Regions from separate parts of the Herminiimonas sp. NPDC097707 genome, predicted to be linked through region 2. Evidence: predicted binding sites of a transcription regulator. Region 2 holds the regulator's gene; the other holds the start of a gene.

Region 1 (15,620 bases), 480 kb from region 2:
AATAAAAATTCGGAGCGGAACAAGCCTACGCCATGTGCGCCGGCATCCATCGCGTGACCGCAATCGTCGGGGAATTCAATATTTGCCAGCAAGGTAATCGGCGTGCCATCCAGCGTCACCGACGGCATCTTTTTCAGCTTGCCGAGTTTCTTGCGCTCGCGCACCTGGCGCGCCTGCTTCTCGCGATACTGGTCGAGCACCACCGAGTTGGGCGCCACCACCACCACACCGGCATCGCCGTCGATGATCAGCCAGTCACCCTGATCGATCAGCCTCGAGGCATTCGACACGCCAACCGTGGCAGGAATATCGAGACTGCGCGCAACGATGGCGGTGTGCGAGTTCTGGCCGCCGAGATCGGTAATAAAACCGCTGAATGCGCTATGGCGAAATTGCAGCATATCGGCCGGTGAAATGTCACGCGCCACGACGATCATGCTGGCGCCGCCTTCCGCACCGTCGCCCTTGGGCAGGATACTGGCGCTGCCGGTCAGCGCTTTCAATACACGTTCGCCAACCTGCTGAATATCAGATTTGCGTTCGCGCAGATAGGTATCTTCGATCTCTTCAAACTGCGCCGACAATTCCTCAATCTGCGTGACCAGCGCCCATTCGGCATTGTAGTAACGCGAGCGGATGATATCGAGCGGCATTTCAGAAATCATCGGGTCAGACAAAATCAGCGCATGCACGTCGATGAATGCGCCCAATTCAGACGGCGCATCGGCCGGCAATTCATTCCAGATATTTTGCAGTTCGGCGTGCACCGAGGTAATCGCACCTTGCAAACGCGCGACTTCGGCTTCCACCTGATCATCGGCGATCAGGTAATGCTGCACGTCGAGTGCAGCGGGGGCGAGTATATGCGCGCGGCCGATCGCAATGCCGCGCGAGACCGGAATGCCGTGTAGCGTGAAAGAAGTCATCGAAGTCAGTCCGTATCAGTAGCAGCGGAAGGCAATATAAAAACAGAATGGTGCGGGCAGTGATGCAAGCAAATACAAGGCCTGCCGCGCCTGCCGACTTACTCGCCTTCGCCGAACTTGTCTTGAATCAGCAATTCGAGAGCATCGAAACACTCTCTTTCATCCGGACCGTTGGTTTCCAGCGTGACTTTCGAGCCTTTACCTGCTGCCAGCATCATCACGCCCATGATGGATTTGGCATTCACGCGACGCTTGTTACGCGTCATCCAGACTTCACTTTTGTACTTGGCAGCAAGTTGTGTCAGCTTGGCAGAAGCCCGCGCATGCAGGCCGAGCTTGTTGATAATTTCGATTTCTTGTTCAATCATTTTTTCTTATAAGAATTATTAAAATCAATTCGGTGCCAGCCGTACGCGGTTGTCTACCCTGACCGCGCCTCCCTGCCCACCGGCCAGCGCCATTTCCACGACAACATCAAGCGTATCCCGCCGATAAGTAATCGCGCGCAACAACATCGGCAAACTGATGCCGGCGATCACTGCCACATTCTCTACATTGCACAAACCCAGCGTGCAATTCGACGGCGTGCCGCCCATGACGTCGGTAATGACCAGTACACCGGAGCCATCATCCAGCCCGGCAATTGCCTGCTTGGCCAGTTGTTCGACTTCATGCGTATCCTGGTCGGCAGTGACATCGATCGCATCCAGTCTTTCCGGGCGCGCGCGAAACACATGGGTAGCCGCCGCGATAAAGGCTTGCCCCAGAGGTGCATGTGTCATCAACAGAATACCGACCATCAGATTTATTCGATTCGCAAATTTTTTACCACAACATTTTCAAAACTTCCGGCAATGTCCGCCACTTCCTCATGCATTCCATGCTTCTGCATGCTTTTCCAGCGCATCGACAAACATCGCCGCAACGTCGAAACCAGTTTGCTGCCTGATTTCCTGGAAGCAGGTCGGGCTGGTCACATTCAATTCGGTCATGTAGTCACCAATTGCATCCAATCCTACCAGCAACAAGCCTCTTTTTAAAAGAACTGGCCCCAGCGCCACAGCGATTTCACGATCGTGCGTCGATATTTCACGCGCCACGCCGATTCCACCCACCGCCAGATTGCCGCGTATTTCAGTGCCCTGCGGTATCCGTGCCAGGCAATACGGCACCACTTCACCGCCTATCAACAGGATGCGTTTGTCGCCTTGCGTGATTTCCGGAATGTAACGCTGCACCATGATGGTTTGACGACCGTTTTCAGTCAGCGTTTCGATGATGGAACCGAGATTGAGTGCGTCGTCCATGACGCGGAAAATGCCTGCGCCGCCCATGCCGTCCAGCGGCTTGAGGATGATGTCGCCATGCACCTGATGGAAGGTGCGTATGCGCGCAGCATCGCTGGTCACCAGCGTAGGCGCGATGTACTGCGGGAATTGCGCAATGGCCAGCTTTTCATTGAAACTGCGAATCGCTTCCGGCTTGTTGAAAATACGCGCGCCCTGTTTTTCTGCCAACTCCAGCAGATAGGTCGCGTAGATGTATTCCATATTGAAGGGTGGGTCGGTGCGCTCCAGAATCGCATCGAAGGCCGTCAATTCCTGCGCCACCGGCGCGTCCAGGCGATACCAATCGGCATCATCTCCGGTCAATGTGACGCGCGTCACATTGACGATAACCTTGCCGTCCTCAAAGGCCATGTCCTTGTGCTGAAACACGTGAATCGCATGGCCGCGACGCGCGGCTTCGCTCATCATCGCATATGTGGTGTCCTTGTAAATCTTGAAGCCATCCAGCGGATCGCATGCGAAAGCTATTTTCATCCGGCACATCCTGAAAAATCATAGGGTCGGCAAAACTTGCCCGACAGGTTTTTGTTTAGCGACTGCATCCGTATTTGCATTCCATCATTGTGCCGCCATGCGAACCATCTGCTCAAACAGATAGACGTGGCAGTCTACAACTGTCTCAGTACACTTCCGGATTCGGGTCGGTTTTTTCCATCTCCAGCGAGGCCGCCAGCAAGGCCAGTCGCGCCACCACACCATAAATATAAAAACGGTTCGGCGCAGCCGTTCCCGGCTTGGCCTGATAATCAGGCAGCGCATGCTGATGAGCAAACGCCAGCGGTACGAAGTGCGCACCCGGCGCATTCAGATTTTCATCGTTGCCGCGATCTGCATGCACACGATAAAAACCGCCGACCACATAACGATCGATCATGTACACGACCGGTTCGGCCACCGATTCATTGATGTGCTCGAAGGTCGGCACACCTTCCTGGATGATCACATCGGTCACTTCCAGGCCATCCTTGATGACCGCCATCTTGTTGCGCTGCTTGCGGTTCAAATCCTTGACTTCGCTGGCATCGTGCACGGTCATGATGCCCATGCCGTAAGTACCGGCATCGGCCTTGACAATCACGAAGGGTTTTTCCTTGATGCCGTATTCCTTGTACTTCTTGCGCATCTTCGCCAGCAGCGTATCGACATTCGATGCGAGGCAGTCTTCACCGGTATTTTCATTGAAATTGACGTTATCGCATTTCATGAAATACGGATTCAGCATCCATGGATCGACATCGATCATCTTGGCAAATTTCTTGACTACTTCATCGTAGGCGGCAAAGTGATTGGTCTTGCGACGCACCGCCCAGCCTGCATGCAAAGGCGGCAACAGATTCTGTTCATGCAGGTTTTCCAGAATCGCCGGCAGGCCGGACGACAGATCATTATTCAGCAGGATCGTGCAGGGGTCGAAATTCTTCAGGCCGAGGCGACGGCCGTTATGCGATCGCTCCAGCGGCTCCAGCGTCAGCGTGGTGCCATCCGGCAGCTCGATAGGCGTCGGCGCCGTGATATCGGGCGACAACGAGCCCAGGCGCACATTCAAACCGGTCTGACGGAAAATCTGTATCAGGCGTGCGATGTTTTGCAGATAGAAGGTATTGCGCGTATGCGCTTCCGGAATCAGCAGCAGATTCTTGGCATCCGGACAGTACTTCTCGATGGCCGCCATGGCCGCCTGCACCGCCAGCGGCAGCATCTCGGGCGAAAGATTGTTGAAGCCGCCAGGGAATAAATTGGTATCCACTGGCGCCAGCTTGAAGCCGGCATTGCGCAGATCGACTGAACAATAAAAAGGCGGCGTATGTTCCTGCCACTCCAGCCGGAACCAGCGCTCGATGGCTGGCGTAGCGGTAAGAATCTTTTTCTCAAGGTCGAGCAACGGACCGTTCAAGGCCGTGACGAGATGCGGAACCATATAAACCTTTTTGCTGAACTTATCGTTAATTGACGCTGATTTTAAACGGGAAACAGCAAATGCGCGCTCAATCCGTTCATCACATTCATTCAATTTGGCATGTCTACATGAGGGCAAAACGGCTATTTAAAAGCCCAAAATGAAAAAAGCGCCCCACAAGGAGGCGCTTTTGCAAACCCGCGTACGGGTCAGAGCAGCAATTACGAGTGATAAGCGGACTCGCCGTGGCTGCTGATATCCAGACCTTCGCGTTCTGCTTCATCCGCCACGCGCAGACCGATGACCATGTCGACCAATTTGTAGGCCACAAAGGCAACGATGCCGGACCAGACGATCGTAATCAGCACGCCCTTGACCTGCACCATCAACTGATGCGCCATCACATAGTCGGCTGCACCTGTGCCGCCCAGCGAAGGGGCTGCCAGCACACCGGTCATGATGGCGCCGAAGATGCCGCCTACACCGTGAACGCCGAACACATCGAATGCATCATCTACGCCCAGCATGCGTTTCAGGCTGCTCACACCCCACAGGCAGATCATGCCAGCCAGCAAACCGAGCACGATGGACCCCATAGGGCCGATAAAGCCGGCCGCAGGTGTAACCGCAACCAGGCCGGCAACCGCACCGGAAGCTGCGCCCAGCATGGAAGCCTTGCCCTTGAGCACAGCCTCGGCGCCTATCCATGACAAGGTCGCTGCGCCAGTTGCCAGGATGGTATTGATAAAGGCCAGGCCGGCAACACCGTTTGCGCCCAGAGCCGAACCGGCGTTGAAACCGAACCAGCCCACCCACAGCAGGGAAGCACCCACCATGGTCAGGGTCAGCGAGTGCGGAGGCATCGCTTCCTTGCCGAAGCCTACACGCTTGCCCACCATATAAGCGCCAACCAGGCCTGCCACACCTGCGTTGATGTGCACCACCGTACCGCCGGCAAAGTCGAGCGCGCCTTCCACAAACAGCAAGCCGCCTGTCGCCCATACCATGTGTGCAATCGGGATGTAGCTGAAGGTGAACCACAGCACCGAGAAGGCGATCACCGCGGCAAACTTCATGCGCTCGGCAAACGCACCGACGATCAGCGCGCAGGTAATGGCCGCAAAAGTCGACTGGAAGGCAACGAACACATATTCAGGAATGGTGCCGGACAGCGTGTCGGGCTTGATCCCGCTGAGGAACAGCTTCTCGAATGTGCCGTAGAACGAACCGCCGCCCGCGAAGACCATGCTGTAACCGTAAATAGCCCACAGAACGGTAATCAGCGCGAACAGAACAAACACCTGCATCAATACCGACAACATGTTTTTCGAACGACCGAGGCCGCCGTAGAACAATGCCAGGCCAGGGATCGTCATCAGGATGACGAGCATGGTCGACGTCAGCATCCACGCCGTATCGCCTGTATTCAACACAGGCGCCGGGGCGGCTGGCGCTGCTACCGCCGGAGCCTCGGTTGTCGCAGTTGGAGCCGGAGCCGCTACCGTTGCGCTTGCAGCCGGCGCTGTCGTCGTTTCTTCTGCAATAGCCGGCGCCGCAAAACCCACGGCAAGCAGCAAAGCACCTGTTGCCAGGGCGCTTGCGAATATTTTCTTGATACTCATCTCATTCCCCTTAAAGTGCTTCTTTACCCGTTTCACCGGTGCGGATACGAACGACTTGTTGCAAGTCGTAGACGAAAATCTTGCCATCGCCGATTTTGCCGGTTCTGGCCGCAGCTTCGATCGCTTCAATGGCACGATCAACGATCGCGTCATCAACAGCTGCTTCGATTTTCGTTTTAGGCAGAAAATCCACCACATACTCCGCGCCGCGATACAACTCGGTATGACCTTTTTGGCGACCGAAGCCTTTGACTTCAGTCACGGTAATACCCTGCACGCCGATCGCGGACAAGGCTTCCCGCACTTCATCCAGCTTGAAGGGCTTGATAATGGCAGTAATCAGTTTCATGTGAACCCTCTTACGTAGTTGGATTAAAACGCTTTGGAGATGGATAATACGGCGGTGGTATCGCCGGTTTTTTTGGTTTTTGTGCCTTTGGTCAATGGCAAATCATCCTTGGCATTGGTGCTGATTGCGGCCAGACTGATGGTTGCAAAACCAAAGTCGCGTGCGATGCCAACTTTGTAATCGGTGTAATCGGAAGCGCTGTTATGACTGATTTTTTGACGGCCGACGTGGAAACTCAAGGTCGTTTTTTCAGCAACTTCAAAAGCCGCGCCAAGATCGAGGTAGCCTGAACCCTTGCTGTTATCTACGCCGAAGAAATCGGAAACGGCATGGCTGTATTTTGCCGAAAACCATTTATACGTTGCGCCAACGTAGACTTCGGTGGTGTTGATGCTTTTGCCCGCTGCAGTTTCTGCGCCCGGGTAGTAGTAGTGCAATACGCCGACGTCACCGGTCAGATCGGGAGCGATGGCAAATTTGTAGCCGCCATACAGATCCATTTCAATGTTGCCATTGTTGATCGCGCTGGTATCTACATTCGAGTTCCAGTTGCCGACGTAGAAGCCGCTCGAATGCGCATAGTCGAAACCGCCCTGAATGGTAGGCTCTTTAAATGTTTGGGAAAGGCCGCGAAAACGATAATCGGTCGCCAAGGTAACATTGCCGGTAAAAGTATGTTCTGGAATGACGTCTTCAGCGTGGGCCAGACTACCGACAAACGCGCTCATTACCGCGGCGGCAAGAATCAGTTTTTTCATGATATTCCCCTTAAAGTTAAATATAGAACCAGAATTGGTTGTCCTCGGATCTACATTTAGCAGGACTCATGCCAGCTTTTTTAAGCATGATGTATTATCATTTTTACTATTAACCGCTGTCCAATACTATTTGGGCGCATACACATCTTTGAATATGCACTTTCCTAGCGCGCATTCATATGAGATGCACTTTATTGGTGCTAAATAATTCGTTTTTTTAAGAGGTTCAGTATGGACAAGTTCAATTTTTTTAACGATATGCAAGAGAAGGTCAATCAGGTTTTGGAAAACTCACCCGTCAAGGACATCGAAAAGAATGTGAAGGCGATGATGAGCCAGGGTTTTTCCAAACTGGATCTGGTCACGCGTGAAGAATTCGACACCCAGGCACAAGTGCTCGCCACTACCCGCGCCAAACTGGAGGCACTGGAAGCGCAGGTCGCGGCACTGGAAGCGCAACTGAAAAAATAAGCGCACGACTAGAGGCAGCAAGGCTGCTCAGTAGAAATATCTCGGGGACAGGTGGCGCCATGCGTATGAGCGATGAAGAATATTTCCGCAGTTGCGTATCCAGGGAGCGCCATCTGGCGCAGTTGCTGGGTCATCACAATGTTGAAGAGTTTTGCGAAAGTGCAGGCTCCCTGTGGGAAAACGCCACCGTCTTGCCCAAATGGACGCGCGACTGGCAAGCCTGCGGTCCCTTGATTGCAGAATACGAACTGAACATTGCTTATCAGAATGCACCCGACGATCCACATGGCAAGACTATCCACATCGGCACAACGATGGTGCATATTTCGGATCATCCAAGCAAGGAGCGGGCACTGATGTTCGCGATCGTGAAAGCGGCCATTACCCTTCTTGAACACAGCAGACACGGCAAACACTGATTGCCGCAACGATTGCACACTGAATCCTAAAAAGGAATTTCATGAGCCTGGCTGTCCTGAAGAGTCGCGCACTGGCGGGCATGCTCGCGCCGGAAGTGACGGTAGAAGTCCACCTGGCAAATGGATTGCCTCAATTCACCATCGTCGGCTTGCCAGAAACCGAGGTCAAGGAATCCAAGGATCGCGTGCGCGCCGCCTTGCAGAATGCCGGCTTTGAGTTCCCCGCCCGCAGAATCACCGTCAACCTGGCGCCGGCCGATCTACCCAAGGAATCCGGTCGCTTCGATCTGCCGATTGCGCTCGGCATACTTGCCGCATCAGGTCAGATCCCCGGCGATACGCTGGCGCAATATGAGTTTGCCGGCGAGTTGTCGCTATCGGGCGAACTGCGACCGATACGCGGGGCGCTGGCGATGACCTTTGCGATCCATCGCAACAGCGATAAAAACAGCCTGCCACGCGCGTTCATTTTGCCGCGCATGAACGCGGACGAAGCCGCGCTGGTGCGCGACGTCACGATTCTGCCCGCCGATTCCCTATTGCAGGTTTGCGCTCACTTCGCCTCTCTGGATTCCGATGCCCGCCTGACGCGCCACATTGCCACAACGATCAGCACACGTCCGAGCTACCCGGATCTGGCCGATGTAAAAGGGCAGGCGCAAGCAAAACGCGCACTGGAAGTTGCCGCCGCTGGCGGGCACAGTATGTTGATGGTCGGGCCACCAGGCACCGGCAAATCAATGCTGGCAGCACGCTTTGCCGGCATTCTGCCGCCGATGACGGATGAGGAGGCACTGGAGTCGGCCGCCGTCCTCTCGCTGACCAGCGGCTTCACCACTGCGCGCTGGAAAGTACGTCCATATCGCGCCCCGCATCACACGGCCTCCGGCGTTGCGCTGGTCGGCGGCGGCGGCACGCCGCGCCCTGGAGAAATCTCGCTCGCGCATCGCGGCGTGCTGTTTCTCGACGAACTGCCCGAATTTAGCCGCGCCGTGCTGGAAGTATTGCGCGAACCGCTGGAGTCGGGACAGATCACCATTTCACGCGCCGCGCGACAAGCGGATTTCCCGGCCCGGTTCCAGCTGCTTGCAGCGATGAACCCCTGTCCATGCGGATATTTCGGCCACCCCTCCAACAAGTGCCGCTGCACGCCGGATGTGATCACGCGCTATCAAGGAAAAATTTCCGGTCCCTTGCTGGATCGTATCGACATGCAAATTCAAGTCGGCGCACTCGCGCATGAAGATTTACTCAAGCAATCGACCGGTGAATCATCGGAGCATGTCGCGGCGCGTGTTGCACACGCATCCACACGCCAATTATCGCGGCAGGGTAAACACAATAACTTATTGTCCAGCAGCGAAATGGATAGCCACTGCAAACCGGATGAGGCGGGTGAACAGTTGTTGCGCACCGCAATGACACGCCTGAACTGGTCGGCGCGCGCCTACCATCGCGTATTGAAAGTCGCACGCACGATAGCCGACCTGGACGACGCGTCCATCATCCATCAAGCGCATGTGGCGGAGGCTATTCAATACAGACGGGCTTTGCGCGAACAGTAGGCCAGGGTCTGTAATGATTCCGTCACGAACATGTCCGGCAAAGCCAACTAAGGCGCATCAACAATTTCAGGCTCGCCATTTGGATAGGGATGCAGGCAGTAGACTTTGCCGGTCTTGCCCTTCATGTGCGGCTGCGGCCAAGTGCCTTTGATCCGGTACAGGATGGAGCCGGAAAACAGCACCGGCCCTTCCATAATTTTCGTTTTTTTCAAGCCACTCTTTTTCAGACAGGCATCGGCAGTTTGCTTATACACGGCTTGCCATGCATCAGGAGAAGAAGCCCAAGCAAACGTCACAGGCATGCACACCGCCGCAGAAAAAAGGCCTACCAGGAAAGTGCCACGCATACTTTTGTCCTTTCAGAGCCGCGTGCGTCTCCGGCCAAACATTGCATCAGGAGTTTGCCGGAAGGATGCTGGTTTCGTACAAGCCGGCCAATGGCTTTTTCTTCTTGGCCCAGGCAACCGCTTGCTGCGCCTCGGCCAGCGTCATCAGTGTAGCCTTGTCCCGATTGCGTATGAACGAGACGCCTTCAAAGACACCTTCCTTGCTTCTCATCGCCTTGGCGTAGACCGGCAGATCTTTCTCGCCGGCGTTCATTTTGCGTTGCTGGATAATATAAAGTTGTTCGACATCAGTCATAAGAATTCGGCTTTAAAAACAGGAAAAGGTTTGCGCGCTCAGTCTGCCTGCACAGCATCGTATGCCAGCATATTCCAGGTCACGCCCATACGCACATCGGTTTTCAATTCAACCAGTTGCCGGGAAATCGCGAGCTGCGCACTATCCTTGCGCAGTCTTTCGCCCAGACCATCCTTGAGGATACCCGCACCCGCCATGATACGTTCGATATTGCCGTAGCTTTGCAGCAGCTTGGCCGCGGTCTTGACACCCACTTTGGAAACGCCGGGAATACTGTCGGATACATCGCCCATCAAGGCCAGCAAATCGGCCAGCATTTCCGGCGGCACGCCGAATTTTTCCTCTACCCATTTGCTGTCGTGCCATTCGCTTTTAAAGTGATCCCAGATCACCGCGCCATGTGCAATCAGCACATGCAAATCCTTGTCGGTGGAAGCGATGACGGCGTCACCGCGACCTTCACCCAGCCAGCGCATGACGCCCGTTGCAATGACATCATCGGCTTCCACTTCCGGTGCGGAGACGACCTTGAGCCCGAGCGCAGACAGTTGCACATAAAAATCCGGCAGGCGTTCCTTTAAGACTTCCGGCATCGGCTCGCGTTTTTCGCGATATTGCGGATACAGATCATGACGCCATGTATGGCCGCCAAAATCGAAGGCAGGCAGCACATGTGTGGGCTGATGCGTCGCCAGCAATTTCCGGAACGAGGCCAGTGAATGACGCAAAGCAGCGTCCGCCTTGGCCGCCGTATCCGGCTCCACATTGGCTTCGTACACGCGCCGCACGATATTCAAACCGTCAATCGCCAGCAATTTTCCCATCGATGTACGCCTTATGACACATTGCAAAATGAATGATACGCCTTCAGAATCCGGGCAGATTCTACGCGCTTGGCGGCGCGGCAAACATTCCGTGCGCCTGCAATTTTAAATCGATGCGGAAAATAGCGACAGTCGCGGTGTACCATGCTCACATTGCATTCGATTTACATCCACATGAAACTTCCCCTCGCACTGTGCCGCCATGCCACCCTTGTTGCAACGGTTTTTTTCCTGTCTGCCTGTTCGCCAAAATATGACTGGCGCGAAGTGCACAGCGATAACGCAAGCTATGTCATCGCCCTGCCGACCAAGCCGACCACATTTTCACGCAAAATCGATTTGAACGGGATTCCCGCCTCGATGACGATGGTTGCATCGGAAGTCGACGGCGTGACATTTGCCGTCGGCACGGCCGAATTGAGCGATGCCACGCAGGCACAGGTTTCCGCCGCCGCGATGAAAACTGCACTGATCAACAACATCAGCGGCAAAGTACGACAGGAAAAAGTATTGACGATGCCACAATCGATGCAGGCGCCAGGCACCGTGGCCGTCACTGAAATAGAAGCGACCGGACCCGCCGCGAACGGCCAAACACGCATTCTGTTTGCGCGTTTCATTGCCAAGGAAAAACGCGTGTATCAACTCGTTGTGACCGGCCCCGAAAAAGCCGTCGGGCGCGATATTGTCGATACATTTTTCCAGTCGTTCAAATTGAATTAACAGCGATTGATCGCTGTCCAAATCTGTATGACTAACTTAAAACCACGCATGCGTGGCAAGGCTAGAGCCCATACTGAAATCGTGCTATCGTTTTGTCATAGTCCACTTGAAGGAGACTGCCCATGTTAATCACGTTCAAATCCAAAGCTGCCGCCGAGGTCATGATGTATGAGGAACATGCCAAACGCATTTTCGATCTTCTGCACAAAGATCCTAAACGCGGCGTCATCACCGCAGCAGAAACGGACAACGCCATCAAATTGCTGGAAGGCGAAATAACCGAAAGCAAGGCGCATTTTGCGTCCGAAGCGGTGAAGCGTGATATCGTCGCCCATCATGGCGAAGACGGCGACGATAACGAGCACGAACAACCGGAAGCCGTGCATTTTTCAACCCGCGCCTATCCGTTGCTGGAAATGCTGCGTGCCGCACGGGCGGAAAACCGGGATGTGATGTGGGGCGTCTAGACGGTGTCAGCCATGCATCCTGAAGCATGGCCTGCGTAAAACGATAGGAGCGGAGCAGTTGCCATTGCAAAACTGACTCCGCTTGCATCCTTCCTGTTGCCGGCACAACAAACCGCATCCGCTGCGATCTGACACTGCCTGCATACACTCTGCACACAAAAACACGAAACTTCCGCAATTTATCCCGCTGCAATGCGCGCACACCGGCTGCCGCCGTTACAATCACATCATTGAAAATCCAGAAACCATGCGCTGCGCTCTTGCATGGCATACACCCGGCTCCAACCCATATCCAACGTGACAACCATACATTTAAAACCGGATTCACTTTCCTTTACCTTGCACGGCGCAGCTCAGGCGGTGGCCGATGTCGGCCGCGGCATCGCACTGCCGCAGTCCCTGGCCCGGATTTTTGCACAAACCAATGCAACGCCGCAGGCGCGTGGTGCGATTCAGGATATTTCCTATCACTGCATGCGTCACATCGGCCGTGCCGAAGCCTTGCTCAACGCGATGACAACCAAGCAAACCGAACCGCCTATCCTGCATGGTTTGCTATGTTGCGCGCTGGCCTTGATTTCCGACCCTGAAGAAGCGGTTTCGGGCGCACGTTACAGCGCATTTACGGTAGTCGATCAAGCCGTCACGGCAGCTGCTGCCGATACCGACATGGCGCACGCCAAGGGCATGGTCAACGCAATCCTGCGTCGTTTTTTGCGCGAACGGGATGCGCTGATGAAAAGTGCGGCCGGTACGCAACTGGCGCGCTGGAATTATCCGGACTGGTGGATAGATCGCATGCGTTCCGCGTATCCGCGTGATTGGCAGGCGATACTCGAAGCCGGCAATGCCGCTCCGCCACTGACCCTGCGTGTCAATCAACGCAAAATCAGCGTGAGCGATTATCTCGCCCTGCTGGCGCAACAAGGCATTGCCGCCACCCTTATCGGCCCGGTCGCCGTGCGTCTGGCGCAAGCTACACCGGTGAATCAGATTCCCGGTTTCAATGACGGGCTGGTATCGGTACAGGATGCGGCGGCTCAACTTGCCGCGCCCCTGCTCGATCTGCACGACGGTATGCGCGTGCTGGATGCATGCGCCGCACCGGGCGGCAAAAGCGGGCACATTCTGGAATCCGCCGCAGTTGAACTCACCGCGCTCGATAGCGATGAGCGCCGCCTGCCACGCATCACCGAAAATTTGCAGCGCCTGCAATTAAACGCCTCTTTACTGGTTGGCGATGCCACCGGTAATAGCTGGTGGGATGGCAAACCCTTCGAGCGCATTCTGGCCGACGTGCCGTGTACTGCATCCGGCATCGTGCGACGGCACCCGGATATTCGCTGGCTGCGACGCAAAAGCGATGCAGTACAACTGGCAGCGATTTCAGCACAAATCCTCGACAACCTTTGGCAGATGCTGCAAGCCGATGGTAAATTGCTGTTTGTGACTTGTTCGTTGTGGCCGCAGGAATCGGAAGCGCAGGCAGCGGCGTTCGCAGTACGTAATCGTGCCATCCGCTTGCCGGCGCCCGGTCAGTTGCTGCCGACGGCCAATGCGGAAAATGACCACGACGGCCTGTTTTACGCCTTGTTTCAAAAATCTGGAACTTGACCTTTTCACTTACTTTTTTCAACCTGCCAGGCGATTGTTCTGCTCTCACGCGTGAAACAAAAACTTTTCATTCCTTTCTACTGGTTGTGCACCATCTTGCTGCTGGCGTTCTCGCTGCAGCTGGCTGATGCACGTGCAGCCGATGGCATTGAAATCGAACAAGCGCACCTGGAAGACAGCGCTGAAGGCTACCGGCTCTCCGCCACCTTCGTCTTCAATTTGAACCGCGGACTGGAAGATGCGCTGACGCGCGGCATTCCGCTGTACTTCACGACGGAAATCGAAATCACCAAACCCCGCTGGTACTGGTTTGATTCAAAGGAAATTGTCGACTCGCAAACCATCCGCATCTCGTACAACGTACTGACACGCCAGTATCACGCGGCCATTACCGGTCGTCTGCAACAAAGCTTTCAGACACTGGACGACGCGCTGTCACTGGTACGTCGTCCCAATCGCTGGGTAGTGGCCGACAAAAACGCATTGAAGCCCGGGCAGTCCTATGCCGTTGCAGTACGCATGCAGCTCGACGTCGCCCAGTTGCCGAAACCGTTCCAGGTACACGCGCTCAATAGCAGCGATTGGCGCCTGTCTTCCAACTGGAAGCACTTCATCTATACGGCGGAACCCCAGTGACACGGCTGCTTCGCTATTTACTGGTTGTTGGCGGGGCCGTTATCAGCATCTTGTTGTTTCTGCTCGCTTCCGCATCTGAAAATTCCAATCTGTTTGAACGCAACTATCCGTGGCTGCTGATTCTCAATGCCGTCGTCGCCGCCGCATTGCTGGGTCTGGTTATCCTGTTGCTGATACGTCTGTACAAACGCTACAAGCGTGGCAAGTTCGGTTCCAAACTGATGGCGCGGCTGGTGCTGCTATTCGCCATGATAGGCATCCTGCCGGGTGCAGTGATCTACACAGTGTCCGTGCAATTCGTTTCGCGCTCGATCGAATCGTGGTTTGACGTACGCGTCGAATCCGCACTGGAATCCGGCCTCAACCTCGGCCGCTCCGCACTCGATTCATCGCTCGACGAATTGCGGATCAAGGCGCGCAGCATGGCGCTGGAATTATCAGACGCATCGGAAGCGACCCAGATCACGCAACTGTCGCGTCTGCGCGATCAGAATTCGATGCTGGAAGCGGTCATTGTCAGCAGCAACGGCCAGATGATTGCCAGCTCCGGCTCGCAACTCCGTGCACTGCTGCCCGATCTTCCGACGGCGGCGATGCTGCGTCAGGCGCGTCTGACGCGCGCTTACGCCGTCATCGAGGGCAACACCGATTTCCAGGACAACAGCCCCTCCACCAGCAACGCCAAAACCAATACGATTACCACCTCTGCCGCCAATCCGGGAAACAGCCTGCTGCTGCGCGTGGTCATTGCGATTCCAAATTCCAGCAAGGAATTGTCGCTGCAATCCGAAACGCGTTATCTGCAATTGCTGCAGCCGGTACCGGAACAACTGGCCGCGAATGCAGAAGCATTGCGCGTGGCGTATAGCGAATACCAGGAACGCTATCTCGCACGTACCGGCTTGCGAAAAATTTATATCGTGACACTGACGCTGACCTTGCTGCTGGCAATTTTCGGCGCCATTGCCGGCGCCTTCCTGATCGCCAGCGACCTCGCCAAACCTCTGTTGCTGCTGGCAGAAGGGACCAAGGCTGTCGCGGAAGGCAATCTCTCGCCGCGTCCTATCGTGACCACCTCCGACGAACTCGGCACGCTGACGCAATCCTTCAATACAATGACGCGCCAACTGTCCGATGCGCGCGCCTCGGTAGAGAAAAATCGCGCCGAACTGGAAAACGCCAAAGGCTATCTGGAGTCAGTGCTGGCCAATATGTCGGCCGGTGTGATGGTGCTGGATCGCAATTTCAGACTGGTGACCTGCAACGAATCGGTCGAGCGCATTCTGCAGCATGATTTTGCCCAGCATATCGGCAAACCCTTGCAAGAGATCGATGGCCTGAGTGCATTTGCGCAAGTG
Region 2 (15,620 bases):
TCGCCTCCACGCTGGCCTCAACCGGCACGCCGGCCTTATTCGTTCATGCCGCGGAAGCCTCGCACGGCGATCTGGGCATGATCACGGCCGACGATGCGCTGATTGCGATTTCGTATTCCGGCGAAGCCGGCGAACTGCTTGCCATCGTTCCCATCATCAAACGCATGGGCGCAACCTTGATCACGATCACCGGCAATGACGATTCCACGCTGGCGCAACTGGCCGACGTGCACTTGAACGTCAGGGTCGACAAGGAAGCCTGCCCCCTGAATCTGGCGCCGACCGCCAGCACCACGGCGACGCTGGCCATCGGCGATGCATTGGCGGTCGCCCTGCTCGACGCACGCGGCTTCGGCGAAGAAGATTTTGCACGCTCCCATCCGGGCGGCGCACTGGGCCGTCGTTTGCTGACACACGTACGCGATGTGATGCGCACCGGCGACGCGATTCCAACCGTGGGCAAAGATGCCAGTCTGTACACAGCACTACTGGAAATCAGCAGAAAAGGCATGGCAATGACGTCGGTAGTCGATGCCGACGGACGCGCCATCGGCGTCTTCACCGACGGCGATTTGCGCCGCCTGATCGAGAACCAGCGCGATTTTTCCACCTTGTCGATTGCTGAAGTCATGCATGCGAATCCGCGCAGCGTCCAGCCGGACCAACTGGCGGTAGATGCTGTCGAGATGATGGAAGAATTCCGCATCAACCAGCTGCTGGTAACGAATGCCGATGGCAAACTGGTAGGCGCGCTGCATATTCACGATTTGACACGCGCGAAAGTAATCTGATGACATCCCCGACAGATAACGCAGCGATCGCTCGCGCCTCGAATGTGCGCCTGATGATTTTCGACGTTGACGGTATTCTGACGGATGGCAGCCTGCATTTCGGCGCCGATGGCGAAGTCATCAAAACCTTCAACGTACTCGATGGCCACGGCATCAAGCTGCTGCAGCAATCCGGCGTCGCCACCGCCATCATCAGCGCACGCCAGTCGCCCATCGTGCTGCGCCGCGCCACCGATCTCGGCATTCATCATGTCTTCCAGGGCATACACGACAAGCGCTCTGCATTTGAACAATTGCTGACGCAAACCGGCATAGCGGCTGCTGCCTGCGGTTTTATCGGCGACGATGTCATCGACTTGCCGATTCTGTCGCGCGTCGGCTTCGCCGCCAGCGTGCCGAACGCGCATCCTGAAGTACGTACACGCGTGCATTACGTGACGCAAGCCGGTGGCGGCCGTGGCGCGGCACGCGAATTATGCGATTTCATTCTGCGCGCGCAAGGCAACTATGAGGCGGCACTGGCGCCGTATCTATTGTGAAGAGCGCCAACTCCGCCAACGGGGTACGCCTGATTGTATTGATTGCACTCAGTGCAGCCCTCGCGCTTGGCAGTTTCTGGCTGGTTGAAGTCATGCAGCGGAAAACCGAAGATGCGCTGCCCGCACGCGCACGCACGGAGCCGGACTTTTATGTGGAAAAATTCAATTTCGTCCGCATGGGGAAAACCGGCGAGGCCCGCTATAACCTGACCGGCACCGAGATGAAGCATTATCCTCAGGACGACTCCTATCAGATACAGAATCCGGTCATGCATAGCTACAGCGCGGACAAGCCGCCTATGGTGAGTCGCTCCCTGCGCGCCACCATTAGCAACAACAGCAGCGAAGTGCATATGTACGATAACGTGCATATCGACAGACCCGCATCAACTACTTCCCGGCATTTCCAGCTCAAGACCTCATATCTGCTGCTATTGCCGGATGACGACGTGATGAAAACGCCGAAACCGGTTGAAATAACAATTGGCGAATCGGTATTAACCGGGGCCGGCATGTTCGCCAACAATGCAAGTGGCGAATTCCGTTTATCCAGCAATGTAAAAGGCCAGTATCAGCCACCCAATATCACTCGTTGATGATGTGACCCGGCTTTTAATCGATCGATTTTTAAGAAAACTGTCATGAAACGATTACTACCTGCACTGCTGCTTCTTTCAGGCATCTGCGCCATGTCTGCCGCGCATGCCGAAAAAACCGATGCGACCAAACCGACCAACGTCGAAGCCGATCAAATGCAGTACGACGACGTCAAGCAAATCAACACCTTCATCGGCAATGTCGTACTGACGCGCGGCTCGATCCTGATGAAAGCCAACAAGATGGTCGTGACGCAGGATCCCGCCGGCTATCAATTTGTCGTCATGTACGCGGCCCCCGGCTCGCTTGCCAGCTTTCGCCAGAAGCGCGATGGCGGCCCGGACCAGTGGATAGACGGCCAGGCCGAACGCATCGAATACGATGACAAGAATGAAATCATGAAACTGTTTTCCAAAGCGCGCATGCGCCGCCTGGAAAACGGCAAGGCCACCGATGAAGTCAACGGCGAATATATCTCCTACGATACGCGCGCCGAATTCTTTACCGTCCACAACACTGCAAGCGGCGACAGCAAGCCCGGTGCCGGTCGCATCAAGGCCATCATCCAGCCGCGCGCCACAGATACGAAAAAGGCGCCATAAGATGTCGAGCAAGTTGATAGTCAGCGGCCTGCAAAAAAGCTATGGCGCACGTCAGGTGGTGCGCGATGTCGCATTGCAGGTTGAGAGCGGTGAAGTGATCGGTTTGCTGGGCCCGAACGGCGCCGGCAAAACCACCTCCTTCTATATGATCGTCGGGCTGGTGCCATCCGACGCCGGCCGCATCGAACTGGATGGCGTCGATATTTCGCGCCAGCCGATTCACAAACGCGCCCAGCTCGGCCTGTCCTATCTGCCGCAGGAAGCCTCGGTATTCCGCAAACTGAGCGTGGAAGACAATATTCGCGCCGTGCTGGAACTGCAACGCGTGAATGGCAAGGCCTTAGGCAAAGAGCAGCTTGAACAGCGTCTGGATACCTTGCTGGCCGATTTGCAAATTGAAAAGCTGCGTGAGAATCAGGCCTTGTCCCTATCCGGCGGTGAGCGCCGTCGTGTCGAAATCGCCCGCGCATTGGCAACCAATCCGCGCTTTGTTTTGCTGGACGAACCGTTTGCCGGTGTCGATCCGATTGCCGTGATTGAAATTCAGCGCATCGTGCGCTTTTTGAAAGAACGCGGCATCGGCGTCCTGATCACCGATCACAACGTACGTGAAACCCTGGGCATCTGCGACCGCGCCTACATCATCAATCAGGGCGCCGTGCTGGCCAGCGGCCGACCGGACGACATCATTGCCGACGAATCGGTACGCCGTGTCTACCTGGGCGAACACTTCCGCATGTAACTGCGGAAACAAGACAAAGCCCCATGAAGCAATCCCTGCAATTACGCGTTTCGCAACATCTGGCATTGACACCGCAATTGCAGCAATCGATACGCCTGCTGCAACTGTCCACACTAGAACTGCATCAGGAACTCGAACAGATCCTGGCCGACAATCCGCTGCTGGAACGTACCGACGACCCGCTAGACCACGCCATTCGCCTGCTGGCCGATGGCGCAATCGGTTCTGCCGGCACCACGCCGGAAGGTGCCAGCGTCGAAGCGAATGCGCAAACACCGGAAAGCGACACCAGCTTCGATGTTCCCGAGCCGGCGGAAGCATCCAACGGCGATGCCGAATGGAGTTTCGACGATGTCGCGCGCACCTCGAAAGTGCCGGAAGACGACGATGCCCGCCCGCAACTGGAAGCGCACGAAACCACGCTGCGCGAACACTTGCTGGAACAGATGCGCGTCACCGTACGCGAACAACGCGATCGGGCATTGCTAGAACTTATCATCGATGCACTGAACGACAACGGCTATCTGGAAGAAGAACTGGAAGAAATCCACGCACGTCTGCCGGAAGAACTCGAAATAGAACTGGAAGAGTTGCAGATTGCATTGAACCTGCTGCAAAGTTTCGATCCGCCCGGCGTCGGTGCACGCAATGCTTCCGAATGTCTGGCTCTGCAAATCAGGCGCATGCCAAAAGTAGCAATGGTCACGCGCCGCATGGCACTCGCCATCGTGCAACATCATCTCGGCCTTTTCGCTCAACGCGACTTCAACAAACTACGCAAGGCACTCGATTGCGACGATGAAGATCTGCGCGAAGCACAAGTCATCATCAAGCAATGCAATCCGCATCCAGGCTCCACCTTCGCCACCGACACCTCCGATTATGTGGTGCCCGACGTGATCGTCAAACGCACACGCAACGGCTGGCAAGTGATGCTCAATCACGACGTCATGCCGCGCCTGCGCGTCAACAGCTTGTACGCCAATATTTTGAAGCAAAGCAAGGGTGACGGCTCGCTAGGCTCGCAGCTGCAGGAAGCCAAGTGGCTGATCAAAAACATGCGTCAGCGCTTCGACACCATCCTGCGTGTATCGCAGGCAATTGTAGAGCGGCAACGCAACTTTTTTTCACACGGCGCCGTAGCAATGCGACCGCTTGTGTTGCGTGAAATAGCTGATACACTAGGTCTACACGAGAGCACTATTTCTCGTGTGACGACGCAGAAATACATGCTTACCCCGCATGGCATGTTCGAATTGAAATACTTTTTCGGCAGCCATGTTGCAACGGAAACCGGGGGTGAAGCATCGTCAACTGCGATACGCGCACTGATCAAGCAACTGATAGGAGCCGAAAACCAGAAAACGCCATTCTCTGATAGCAAGATCGCAGAAATGCTGGCGGAACAAGGTATGGTGGTGGCGCGACGTACCGTTGCAAAATACCGTGAAGCCTTGAAAATCCCCCCAGTCAATTTGCGCAAATCGTTGTAGAGCTCGTCCTTAGTAGTTTTTGTTATACCTTGCTGTGTTCATGGCCAGGTAAAGGCATGAACCTCCAGTGAATTATCATAGGAGCACTGTATGAATCTCACAATCAGTGGACATCACCTCGAATTAACCCCAGCCATCCGCGAATATGTACAAGGAAAACTGGAGCGCATCAAACGGCATTTCGATCACGTCATCGATATTGCAGTCATTCTGACTGTAGATAATCTTCCGGAAAAAGAAAAACGCCAAAGGGCGGAAATCAACTTGCGTGTGAGAGGCAAGGATATACATGTGGAAAGCATCGCGAATAATTTGTATGCCGCGATTGACACCCTGATCGACAAACTCGATCGACAAGTCATCAAATACAAAACCAAACAGCAGGATCATCAGCATGATGCAATCAAACGATTGCCGGATGAATCGGATGCTGTTGCGTCTTAAGGCGCGACAACCAGACTGAGAGTATCGGTCGCTAAAAATGAAGGGCGCAATTTGCGCCCTTTTTTATACTTAATATCTTCCGCCTCAAACATGTCTTGCAAAAATGAGCGTCAAACCCTCATGAATGTCGTTATAGAATAATTCAATGCAAGTCCATCAACGTCAATATCCCTTCCCGACTCCAAAAACTGCGACAGTGATTGCACTGCTTCTCGCTGTGAGCGCGCATATATTTTTTCTGCGTTTCTGGCTTGACTCTGTCAGCAGCAAGCCGGCAACACAGAATGTTTTGGTTACCTTGAAGACCAACCCTTCACAGAAAAATCCTGTCCGCAAAAATATCTTGAGTACTGCGAAAAGTGGCGATAGCGCACCCCAAGTGGAATCAGATGCGCAGCAAGACACGCAAAATATCGAAAGAGCCGGAAATAAAACCTACTATTTTAAATATGATGAAGTAAGCAGCAAACCCGTGGTCATTACAGACGTCCCAGCGGATTTTTCTCTGCCCATACTTTCAGACCTGTCTCAAACGCTGATCCTGACTCTACGCATCAGTGACAAAGGAGAAATAGACGAAGTCTTGATTGACAACAAAAGTATCGATGAAAATGCAAGACAATTGATCATCAATGCGTTCAAGGCTATGAAGTTCGAGCCCGCCAGAATTAATGATATATCGGTACCGAGCGAAATTCGTATCGAGGCGCAAGAAAATGAGCCGGATACCACCCACCAAGCCGCCGAATAAAAATCGGCGGCAATGATAGGCCGCCGATCTACTTAAAATTCACTTCACTCCGGTATCAGCTCTCGCCAAATCACGCGCTTCCCCTTGAATGACAAGGCACTAGGGGGGTTAGGTAACTCATGCGTCGGTTGCTCCGGAGTCGGATGGTCTGACGTTACAACCGAAACATGTCTTTTACCATCCGGTGTGTAGTAATAATTCACACCGACAATCGGAGCATTGAACAATTCCGAAACGAGCCCGTCAGCATTATTGCCGTTCAGGTAATTAAAATAATTGAGCCATCCATAACCACCGGGTGAACAGACTGTATTAGACGGAACCGTCGATGGCGCGATTAACAATCCAGAGTCCAGTATCGGCTCGACATGAATCCGCTCCCCGCTATCCGATAGATCAATGAACCATCCTGGATCGCTTCGGAAATCCATTTCATTTTGAGAGGCAGTGCGCGTCGATCCCGAAGTCGTCAAGGTCTGCTGCACCAAGGAAAGGCGAGGATTCACCAGCGTCGTCACAAGATTATCATCCTTGATCGCATACAAGGTCTGCCGCTGGGTATTCTCCAGATCGCTTTTTTCCAGATATTTCCCAGTCCCCACAAATACCAGTCGCTTACCGTAAGCGACTCCCAATTCCGGTGCGGCGGTAACTGGCTGCGCCGCGCCCGACGGATCCTTTAAGGTTGCTAATTTCAGAACCGTATTGTTGTTGATATTAAATCGCCACACGTTACCCAGGATGTCTCCACCATAAACGTAGAGCGAAGTATTATTTCGCGTTGGGTCGTTTGCATAATTCGATATCTTGGCCAGCCCACTAGGCGTAGTCGTATCTCCCGCTCCCGTTCCAATACGCGCAATATGCGCACCGGTTAGTGCATTACGCACATATAGATAGCCCTCCCCATTTCCCGGACTGGTATTGTTATAGCCCGATGTGAACAGCACGACCCAGGTACCGTCAGCTTTTTTTGTCACGACCGGATAACCATAGCTGTAGCCAAGATTTGCTTCGGTACTTGAGTTTATTTCCCACAGCAAACTAGGCGCGATGGGATTGGTAATATCGAGCGCATAATATCCTCTCCCCCCACCATTCAAGCCAGCAACCAGAATCGTGCGCCATGCAGCCGTCGCAGTGTCATACACATCTGCAATCACAGGCCTGCCATTAACATAGTTTCTATGCTGACTTGCGTAGTTCTTGTCTGCCAGATGCCAAAGATCCGGAATCATCAAGGTAGGCACAAATGCCCACCGTTCCGTACCATCTACTGCATCAAACGCATGCAGCATGCCATCATTAGCCCCCATATATACTGTCTTCGGACGCGACGTCTTTGCTGTGATGTATGCGGCATAATCTGTATCGGCATACTTGAAATACGGCTTACCTACGAAAGCAGGTTGCGACTCGATTGCATCGCCCAAGGTCGCTTCGCGGTAACGATACAGCCGATCTTCAACCGCATTGCTGGTCCGCTCCATCTCAAATCCGGTATGCCCCCTCAGATAGCTCACCATCTTTTCACCTGCAGCAAGCGTCTTCTGATCGGTAGACAAATCTGCCCACTGGCTCAATCCGGTGCCGGAAAAATAGGTTTTCTGGGTGTTTGACAAGTTGTCATAGATAAAATCGACCAAGGCTCCCGCGCCATTTGCCATTTTGATGACACGACTATCTGTCGACGTGCCCACTCTTGAGCGCATGGTGCCGGTACAAGCCGTTGCCATTTCAACTTTGCAGCTTGTACCGTCCAATGTGCCATTAACGCAGGTATCCGCTGTGGCACCCGGTGTGACGCAATAGTAAGCTGTACTGCTACCATCCGTCGATTGCATGATGGTTCCTGGTGCCGAGCAAGAGCCGGCAATTGTATTCTCGACGCACCACGCCGGCGACTCACTAACGTCACCAGTTTTCAGGTTGATAGTACGAGCCTCGAGATTGCCCTGCCATTTGACCGTGGTGTAGCTTGCTACATAAGCGAAGTTATCATTGGCCACTGGATTCAAGGTACTGGTAGCCGCAGCGGAGCCAGCGCCCAGTTTTGACCCAATAGCGGCAAGCGCGCCATTCAGGCCGCTAGTCAACTGACTTGGGTCTTTTGCACTGAAGTAGGTTCCCTGACCATTGACTGCGGCATGCCATAAATCGTCAATCGCGGTTTCGGTATCCGCAACCGGCACTGGCCAGTTGACAGCCGATGTGCCGGAACCATGTTTAATGTCGTAATAATCCCCGGAATCAGCTGTCTTGTAATCACTGACATAGGACAGCGTGCCATCCACACCCAAACCGAGTGTGAATGTGGTCATATGTTGTTTAACGTTATTGTCGGTGCCACTCACAAAAACATTATCCTTGCATACATCAATGCCCAATGCCCCCGTGCAGTTGCCAAGCGAACTGTTACGCAAATCAGTGTCGTAATAATATTTTGCCGCATCTGCCAGACTGTTGGAACTGGCCGTCGGCCCTTCATACATCGGGCGCGGCGTACTACCTCCATCGAGATTGCCGACTGCATTGCCATTCAATCCCTTAACATCAGAATTTGCATCCGTATTCCAGTAACCGTCTGTGGTGAGCAAGGCAAAATTCTGCTGGCAAGAATACTGCATCGGATCTGCGCTCCCTACAGGTTTCTTCCCTGCATACAGCAAGCCCACACGCGCCAGCGCCGATCGCAATGGCGTACCATTGGCAGGATTGATCGAAAACAGTTTTTTGTACCATTTATCTTTGGTATTGTTGGTGCCGGCGTCGAACGGAGCGATCGGCAAATAATTATTGCCCTGTATGTCGATAAAACCGACACGATAACGATTATCGATCGACTTGAAGGCTCGGCTGGTAGCAGTTTTCATCGTCTGCATCCGCGTCTGATAATACGTCCACCAGTTTGCGAAATTCGTCATCTCTTCGCTATATGAACAAGAGGTCGTGCTGGCGATACAGTCAGTGCGTGCTGCAGCGCGCGGATAAGTTGCTCCATCCACGATATCGGTACGCACAAAAGAACCTGAATAGAGAGGAGATGATGCGAGAATCTCTGGCTTACTCGCGACGTAACCACTAAGCTTCTGGGTCATTGGGCTAAAGGTGCAGCTACTATTGGAACTCGATGTACTCGTAAGAATGACGTCATAGTTGACATCGCCCATGGTTGCCGGCACTTGTATCTTCAAGGTGTCACCGGAACCGCTGAATGAATATCCGGTCGGCGGTGTTTTTCCTCTGGCGCTACCCGCCAGCGAAGAGGCCGAACTTTCATTCGTTGTTGCCGAAGGCAAGATACTGACCCCATTAATCGTGATCGATGCAATCCCCGCCTTCTTGGAGCCACTACACCCAGCCATCGAGAATCTGAATGTTGCGCTGGCACCTACTGCAGGCACAGATGGCACATATGGTTGGGCAGGCGATAAAAATTTGGTGGGAAATCGTATTTGCTTGTAGTTACCAGCGCGCAGTCCCTGGCAAGAATTGGCGGCAGGTATGTCCGCCTTTGCATTTGCATCATCCAGACACCAGCGCACACGCGCAGGAAAACTGAAGACATCGCTTTGATTCGATTGACAATTAATCAGTTTGGCAGAGTCACACCATTCGCCAGGGATAATGCGATAGTAGTGCGGGCCCAGGGTTTTGAGCTCAGTGGTTATCCCCCCAGAAGAATCCATTTTCGCCAGTAACTTGTTACCGTTCGATGTCGTAGTGTGCTGAACAGTGTAATTATTAACTCCTACAGTACCTGGCAAGACGTAATTGTCATTGCGCAGGCAGTTGCTATAGCTAGTACTTGTGCACCATTCCACGTCTGGATAGGAGGTGACCAAATTTGTCGAGCTACTACTTTGAATACCATACGCATCATTCTTGACGCTAGCCCAGGAAGTCTGGCTTGCATAGCTGGTGCCCGCACTATCCACCGGCGGCAGATAGTTGATTGCAGGGTTGTAATAAACACCATTCACATCCGGACTTTTGAACAGCGGTGAATTGACACATCCCAGGCTGTAACTGCCATTCGTGTTTTTGCAAAGGTTATCGTCCACCCAATCCGGCAGATAGTTCCAATCCATACTTCCAGAACCATCGAGAATGAACATCAAGTTTGGCAGCACCGCCGTCGTAGTTGCATTGGCGAGCGGCTCGGTTGCCAATGCTATTGATGCAGGCAGCGCCTTCAAAGGCAGCGTCATTGCGAAGGCAAACGTGACTATCGCCACAATATTGGCGCGGCGCCCAATGTCGAAATAGTGTTTCATGCTTGCCTCTTAGTAAATGAATCCCTGAATGTAGCTGACGGTATTACGTGGGCCCGTTACGCGAACAGTTACACGGAACATTACGCTACTGCCACTTTTATCGACAGGTGGCTTGCCGGTAACCATAGAATCTGTTTGCGACTCTGCGTCGCTGAATACACATTTTTCTGCAACAGGAGCCTCGCCCTCAATCGTGCTGCACATACGCTCAATGATGTAGCGAACGTCGTTATCACTGGCATCTTTGCCTGCGCGGGCACTCACCTGATCAGTCCACATAGCGGTGGTCTTAACAGCATCTATTCGGTCTGGAACTACAAGATTGGAGTAATAGCCATTCGCACCGCTCGTGTTATTCAATGCCTGATCTGCAGGAAGCTTTGCCTGATCCTTGATCTGCTCCGCAGATAACCAGGCAATGGCGCTTTCCAATCCAGTATCACCAGACGAAGTCGCGGCGCGGCGAAATGCAATATTGCCCGCGATAAGACTGGACGTGTCCACAGAACGCACTAACGCAACTGCCGCCAGCATAATGGTGACCAGAGCGATCAGGGCAATGAAAAGTACGACCCCGCGTTGCCTGCTTAGCGTACTGATCCGCCTGCGCATAAAGGAGTGTTGGCTCATAGTTTGTCCGCGGACCAGATCATGTTGCGAATCGGGATAAGTGTGTCGAACACTCGGTAACGATATTTTCTCCAATCCGGGTCTGCGCTTAGATCAATCGCTGGCGCCGGATTGGCGACGGTGCCGGCCCATGCGCACAGCCCGGTCGGAGCGGCAGTTGTCAGGGAAGAGCATGCGGCGGTGACGTCCTCTTTTTCCTTTACGCTGTTACGAATGACCAGCGCCACACGAATCGCCTTGATCCTGTTGCGATTACTTGCCGACATGGCAGCGCCCCATTCCGGATCAACCGCATCCACATAAGCGTCAGGTGTGATCTGATTCACATTTCCAGCCAGGGTGATTCCATAGCGAGCCTGCATGTTTACAACACCGCCTGCAATTTGCGCTCCACCCTCAAGTAAATTGCTACCCGAAACCTCATAAGTAGTCGCTTCCCACCGTTTACCTAGACAAGCAAAGGTACCGCTAGCGGGATCCGTGATCACGGGAGAAAATGTAATCCCGGCAGCATCGACAGCCGCGACGGTAGTCATCGCGCACTTTGTGCCGTTAGTCACAAGAACCTTATCGTCAACCTGGCAAGACAACATATTATTTTGATCCGGCGCAGATGGGAAGCGAAGCGGCACACCACCAAAGGCGGTCGTTCCTTTACGTACAATAATCTGGTCGCTGGCACCACCAGCGCCGTTGACAATCTCCACCGGGGTAATGCTGACGCCAACCTCGGGCGTATCGGGATCACCATCGTTATCTGCCAACGGTTTATCTGCGCAATTGAGCGCTTGGTTTTGCGCGCTAAAAACTGGCAAGCCGTAACCGGCCATCTGGATCTGGCGCTGCATCGTGTAGATCGCAATGCTGCCAGCGGTCTGCGCATCTGCAGTTCCGGTTGTTGAACGCTTTTGTCCCTCGAACATGGCGGCGACTTGCACGATCACCAGCGTTGCGATCATCCCGATCGCAAGACCGACCATGATCTCCACCAAACCAAAACCATTTCCCGAAGAAAACCGGCGTGCGTGATGAATTCTTCTCATACGCCCCCCGTTACTCTGGCCACGCTAGTGACATTGTGTTCTGCGCTATCACCGGGCTGCTGCCAGGTAACCTTCACAACAAAACATGACAGATTGCCTGCGCAGTTGGGTATATCTCCGCGAATCGTGATCCTGCGTCCATTGGGCAATCCGGAGCCCGCAGAAATATCCGTTCCGGGAGCCGGCTCGGCATAGTTTGCCAAATTCATTTGATCTACCCACATTTGCGAAATACGCTGCTCCACAATCAATCCTGCTTCCACACGGTACTTGGCGTCAGAATTGGCCTTGATCATGGTTGCCTGCAAACCAACCGCTCCCAGAATACCCACAGAAAAAATAAGGATGGCAATCAATCCTTCCAGCAGCACGATGCCCTTCTGGGTGGAGGAGAGACGATAGCGAATATGCATTTTCATTGGAGTCTGCCCTCGTCCTTCAACATGCGCGCGAATCTGGCGCAGTAACGTTCGGATCGCACATCCGCACACTGCCGCCGTTAACGATAATGCGTAAATTCCTGCTGTCCGCTGCTGACATAACCTCAGTATTCACATCCACATCAATCACAACGTCGGTTCCACGACCCAAGGCATTGAAATTCACATCAGAAATTACGGGATTGGCGACCACGATCACCGCGGCAGAAGAACCATCACCTGTTGCGCGACTTTGAATGAGAGTGCAATCATCACCGGCTACCAGACAGACCGTCCATGAGGAGCCATCACCCATCGAAAATCTGACTACCTGATTACGCGCAACAGCCTCAGAGCGGGCCAATTGCAAACCATTCAGGATGGATTCCGCTGCGTTCCTCAGTTTTGCGTTTTGTATCCAGGTGCGATAACTGGGAACGCCAAGCGCGATAACGATAGCCAGCACGACTATGCCTATCATCAGTTCTATCAGGGTAAAGCCCCCGCTATGTACATTGCGCCTCAGCATGCATCACCGCGCTTGGTGAGCCAACAATTGACTTCTGCACCAGGAGGCACTGTTGATTTTTTAGTGTTGTTCTGATCAAGCGAATATTTATATCCATCCATACCCTGGCTCGCCACACCGGTTGCGGTAATCGTATACACATTGGGCGTAGCAGCATCAGTCGCGCAAGCAAAAGTGAAGTACTTCCCTGACACCACGGCACCAGCGGCGGTCGCACAAGCAGCGTCGACATAACCAGCGTAGCTGCGGTTATCCTGATAATACTGTTCCATTTTCACGCGCATATTTGCAAGTTCGGACGTTGCCTCCTGCACTTTTCCTCTGCGCACATAGTCCCCATAATAGGGAAGTGCGATCGAAGCAAGAATGCCGATAATGGCAACGGTAATCATGAGTTCAATCAGCGTAAATCCAGCCGATTGACGCGAATTGGATGAGGAGGAAAAAATATGTTTCATGTCATGTTCCCTTTAAGTAACATTAATTTAAACCAATCAAGCGGCATTACCAGACGCATCCGATAAACGGCGCAATTCCCGCTCCGAGCGGTTTGCCTCTATCGCTACCTGTCGCAAAGAAGCCGCTAGAATGCCTAACCTCACCCAACAAACTTCATATATGCCCGCAGATATCCGCATCACTATCGACCATGGCTTAGGCTGCCTGACACTGGATCGCCCGCAGGCCATGAATTCTCTTTCGCTGGACATGATCCGCACGATGACGCAAGCGCTGTCGGCATGGCGGGCGGATGAAAACGTGCACGCTGTGCTGATCAACTCCAGCACCCCCAAGGCATTTTGTGCCGGCGGCGATATTCGTTTTTTTTACGATGTCGGCATCGCAGGGCTGCGTGGCGGTAGCGCCTTGCTGGAAGATTTTTTTACCGAAGAATATGCGTTGAACCACTTGATTCATCATTATCCGAAGCCCTACATCGCACTGATGGATGGCATCGTGATGGGTGGCGGCATGGGTATTACGCAAAGCAGTGCCGCAGCGCGGATACGCATCGTGACCGAACGCACGCGCATGGCGATGCCGGAAGTGAATATCGGCTTGTTCCCGGATGTAGGCGGCGGTTATTTCCTGTCGCGCCTGCCGGGGGAAATCGGTACCTATCTCGGCCTGACGGGGGAAATTGCCGGCGCCGCAGATGCCTTGTACGCCGACCTGGCCGATGTATTTATTCCGCGCAAGGAATTACCCGCCTTGTTGACCTTGCTTGCATCCGTCAAGAATCGGCAATACCGCCAGGCCATCGATGAATTTGCAGCGCCGTTTGCTGAACAAATCGATCCCGCGAATAGCGTGCTCGCCAAACAGCGTGATTTGATCGATCGCCATTTTTCACACGACAATGTGGCTGCTATCGTCGAATCCCTGAAACAAGACGATGATCCCTTCGCGAAAAAAACGCTGGACTCCCTGCTGCAGCGTTCGCCGCTGTTGGTCTGCGTTTCGCTGGAGCAGATACGCCGTTCAGCCAACATGGAACTGGCAGATTGCCTGCGCCTGGAACGCACGATGGTACGACGCTGCTTTGAACATGGAGAAGTGCTGGAAGGCATACGTGCGCTCGTGATCGACAAAGACCACGCGCCGCAATGGCGGCCGGCATCGCTGGCAGAAGTAAGTCAGGAAATGATTGCGCCATTCTTTGAATCGGCCTGGCCGGCCTATGCGCATCCGTTGCGCGAACTTGACTAAACCGGATCAAATCTCAAGCAACTCTGCGAAGCATCAAATAGAAATCAAGTGCGCAGACTTGTTTGCTCACATCTCGTCGATCAGGAACAAACGCTTATGCTCGCGTATCGCATAGCGATCCGTCATGCCGGCGATGTAGTCAGCTACCTTGCGCGCCTGCACTACCCTTGCCTGCGGTGTGTCGCTGACAGCTTGTTGATAGTCGGGCGGTAATAGATTCGGTTCGCGCATGAAGGCATCGAACAATTCCGCCACGATACGGCGTGCCTTGCTCGTCATGCGGTTGACTTGATAATGCTGGTACAGGTTTTCTCGCAGGAAGCGCTTGAGCACAACAGCCTCGGCACGCATGCCGTCAGAGAATGCAATCAGTGCCGGCGCATTGCGCACATCGTCTATCGTTTTGACTTGTGCCGCTTGTATGCGTTGCCGTGACGTGTCGATCACGTCGACAATCAATGCATTGATCATGCGCCGTATCGTTTCATTGATGGCGCGCCGCCCGTTAATACCGGGAAATGCCAACTCGACCTGATGCCGGTGTCGCGCATAAAAATCGACTTCATCCAGTTGTGCAGTCGTCAGCAAACCCGAACGCAAACCATCGTCGATATCGTGATTGTTGTAGGCGATTTCATCAGCCAGATTGGCCAGTTGCGCTTCCAGCGTCGGCTGCTTTTTCTCGATGAAACGCAGGCCGATTGCATCCAGTTTTTTTGCATTCGCCAGCGAACAATGCTTGAGGATGCCTTCGCGCGTTTCAAACATCAGGTTCAAGCCATCGAAAGCACCGTAGCGCTGTTCAAGCGTATCGACCACCCGCAGACTTTGCAGATTATGTTCGAAGCCGCCGTACTCGCTCATGCAGGCATTCAGGGCATCCTGGCCGGCGTGCCCGAAAGGTGTGTGACCGAGATCGTGCGCCAGTGAAATTGCCTCGATCAGATCTTCATTCAACTGCAGATTGCGCGCGATGGAGCGTGCAATCTGCGCCACTTCGATGCTGTGCGTCAGACGCGTACGAAACAGATCGCCCTCATGATTGACGAATAC

Evidence for each region. The regulator sigma-54, encoded in region 2, starts transcription at its own class of promoters, with help from an activator protein. The targets are predictions, from matches to a motif close to TGGCANGNAANCTGCTTT.
Region 1: the regulator sigma-54 is predicted to act here: its motif matches at 6,958-6,975, upstream of ACIQW9_RS13180 (TorF family putative porin).

What each region holds. Positions count from the first base shown of each region.
Region 1 covers NZ_JBIWCI010000001.1:2,696,345-2,711,964, reverse strand. The annotation lists gene ptsP (phosphoenolpyruvate--protein phosphotransferase) at 1-926, opposite strand, end outside; gene ACIQW9_RS13210 (HPr family phosphocarrier protein) at 1,025-1,294, opposite strand; gene ACIQW9_RS13205 (PTS sugar transporter subunit IIA) at 1,319-1,726, opposite strand; gene gshB (glutathione synthase) at 1,796-2,749, opposite strand; gene gshA (glutamate--cysteine ligase) at 2,895-4,193, opposite strand; gene ACIQW9_RS13190 (ammonium transporter) at 4,394-5,794, opposite strand; gene ACIQW9_RS13185 (P-II family nitrogen regulator) at 5,805-6,143, opposite strand; gene ACIQW9_RS13180 (TorF family putative porin) at 6,167-6,901, opposite strand; gene ACIQW9_RS13175 (accessory factor UbiK family protein) at 7,133-7,372, shown strand; gene ACIQW9_RS13170 (aminoacyl-tRNA synthetase) at 7,432-7,791, shown strand; gene ACIQW9_RS13165 (YifB family Mg chelatase-like AAA ATPase) at 7,833-9,356, shown strand; gene ACIQW9_RS13160 (hypothetical protein) at 9,404-9,610, opposite strand; gene ACIQW9_RS13155 (hypothetical protein) at 9,750-9,998, opposite strand; gene ACIQW9_RS13150 (5'-3' exonuclease H3TH domain-containing protein) at 10,037-10,822, opposite strand; gene ACIQW9_RS13145 (hypothetical protein) at 10,997-11,545, shown strand; gene ACIQW9_RS13140 (DUF1840 domain-containing protein) at 11,668-12,012, shown strand; gene rsmB (16S rRNA (cytosine(967)-C(5))-methyltransferase RsmB) at 12,277-13,626, shown strand; gene ACIQW9_RS13130 (DUF4390 domain-containing protein) at 13,678-14,262, shown strand; gene ACIQW9_RS13125 (ATP-binding protein) at 14,259-15,620, shown strand, end outside.
Region 2 covers NZ_JBIWCI010000001.1:2,213,998-2,229,617, forward strand. The annotation lists gene ACIQW9_RS10710 (SIS domain-containing protein) at 1-791, shown strand, start outside; gene ACIQW9_RS10715 (KdsC family phosphatase) at 791-1,330, shown strand; gene lptC (LPS export ABC transporter periplasmic protein LptC) at 1,327-1,926, shown strand; gene lptA (lipopolysaccharide transport periplasmic protein LptA) at 1,972-2,529, shown strand; gene lptB (LPS export ABC transporter ATP-binding protein) at 2,531-3,271, shown strand; gene ACIQW9_RS10735 (RNA polymerase factor sigma-54) at 3,295-4,764, shown strand; gene hpf (ribosome hibernation-promoting factor, HPF/YfiA family) at 4,855-5,208, shown strand; gene ACIQW9_RS10745 (hypothetical protein) at 5,354-5,959, shown strand; gene ACIQW9_RS10750 (pilus assembly protein) at 6,004-10,236, opposite strand; gene ACIQW9_RS10755 (hypothetical protein) at 10,246-10,866, opposite strand; gene ACIQW9_RS10760 (PilW family protein) at 10,863-11,909, opposite strand; gene ACIQW9_RS10765 (hypothetical protein) at 11,906-12,328, opposite strand; gene ACIQW9_RS10770 (GspH/FimT family pseudopilin) at 12,348-12,857, opposite strand; gene ACIQW9_RS10775 (type IV pilin protein) at 12,851-13,315, opposite strand; gene ACIQW9_RS10780 (enoyl-CoA hydratase/isomerase family protein) at 13,476-14,567, shown strand; gene ACIQW9_RS10785 (deoxyguanosinetriphosphate triphosphohydrolase) at 14,634-15,620, opposite strand, start outside.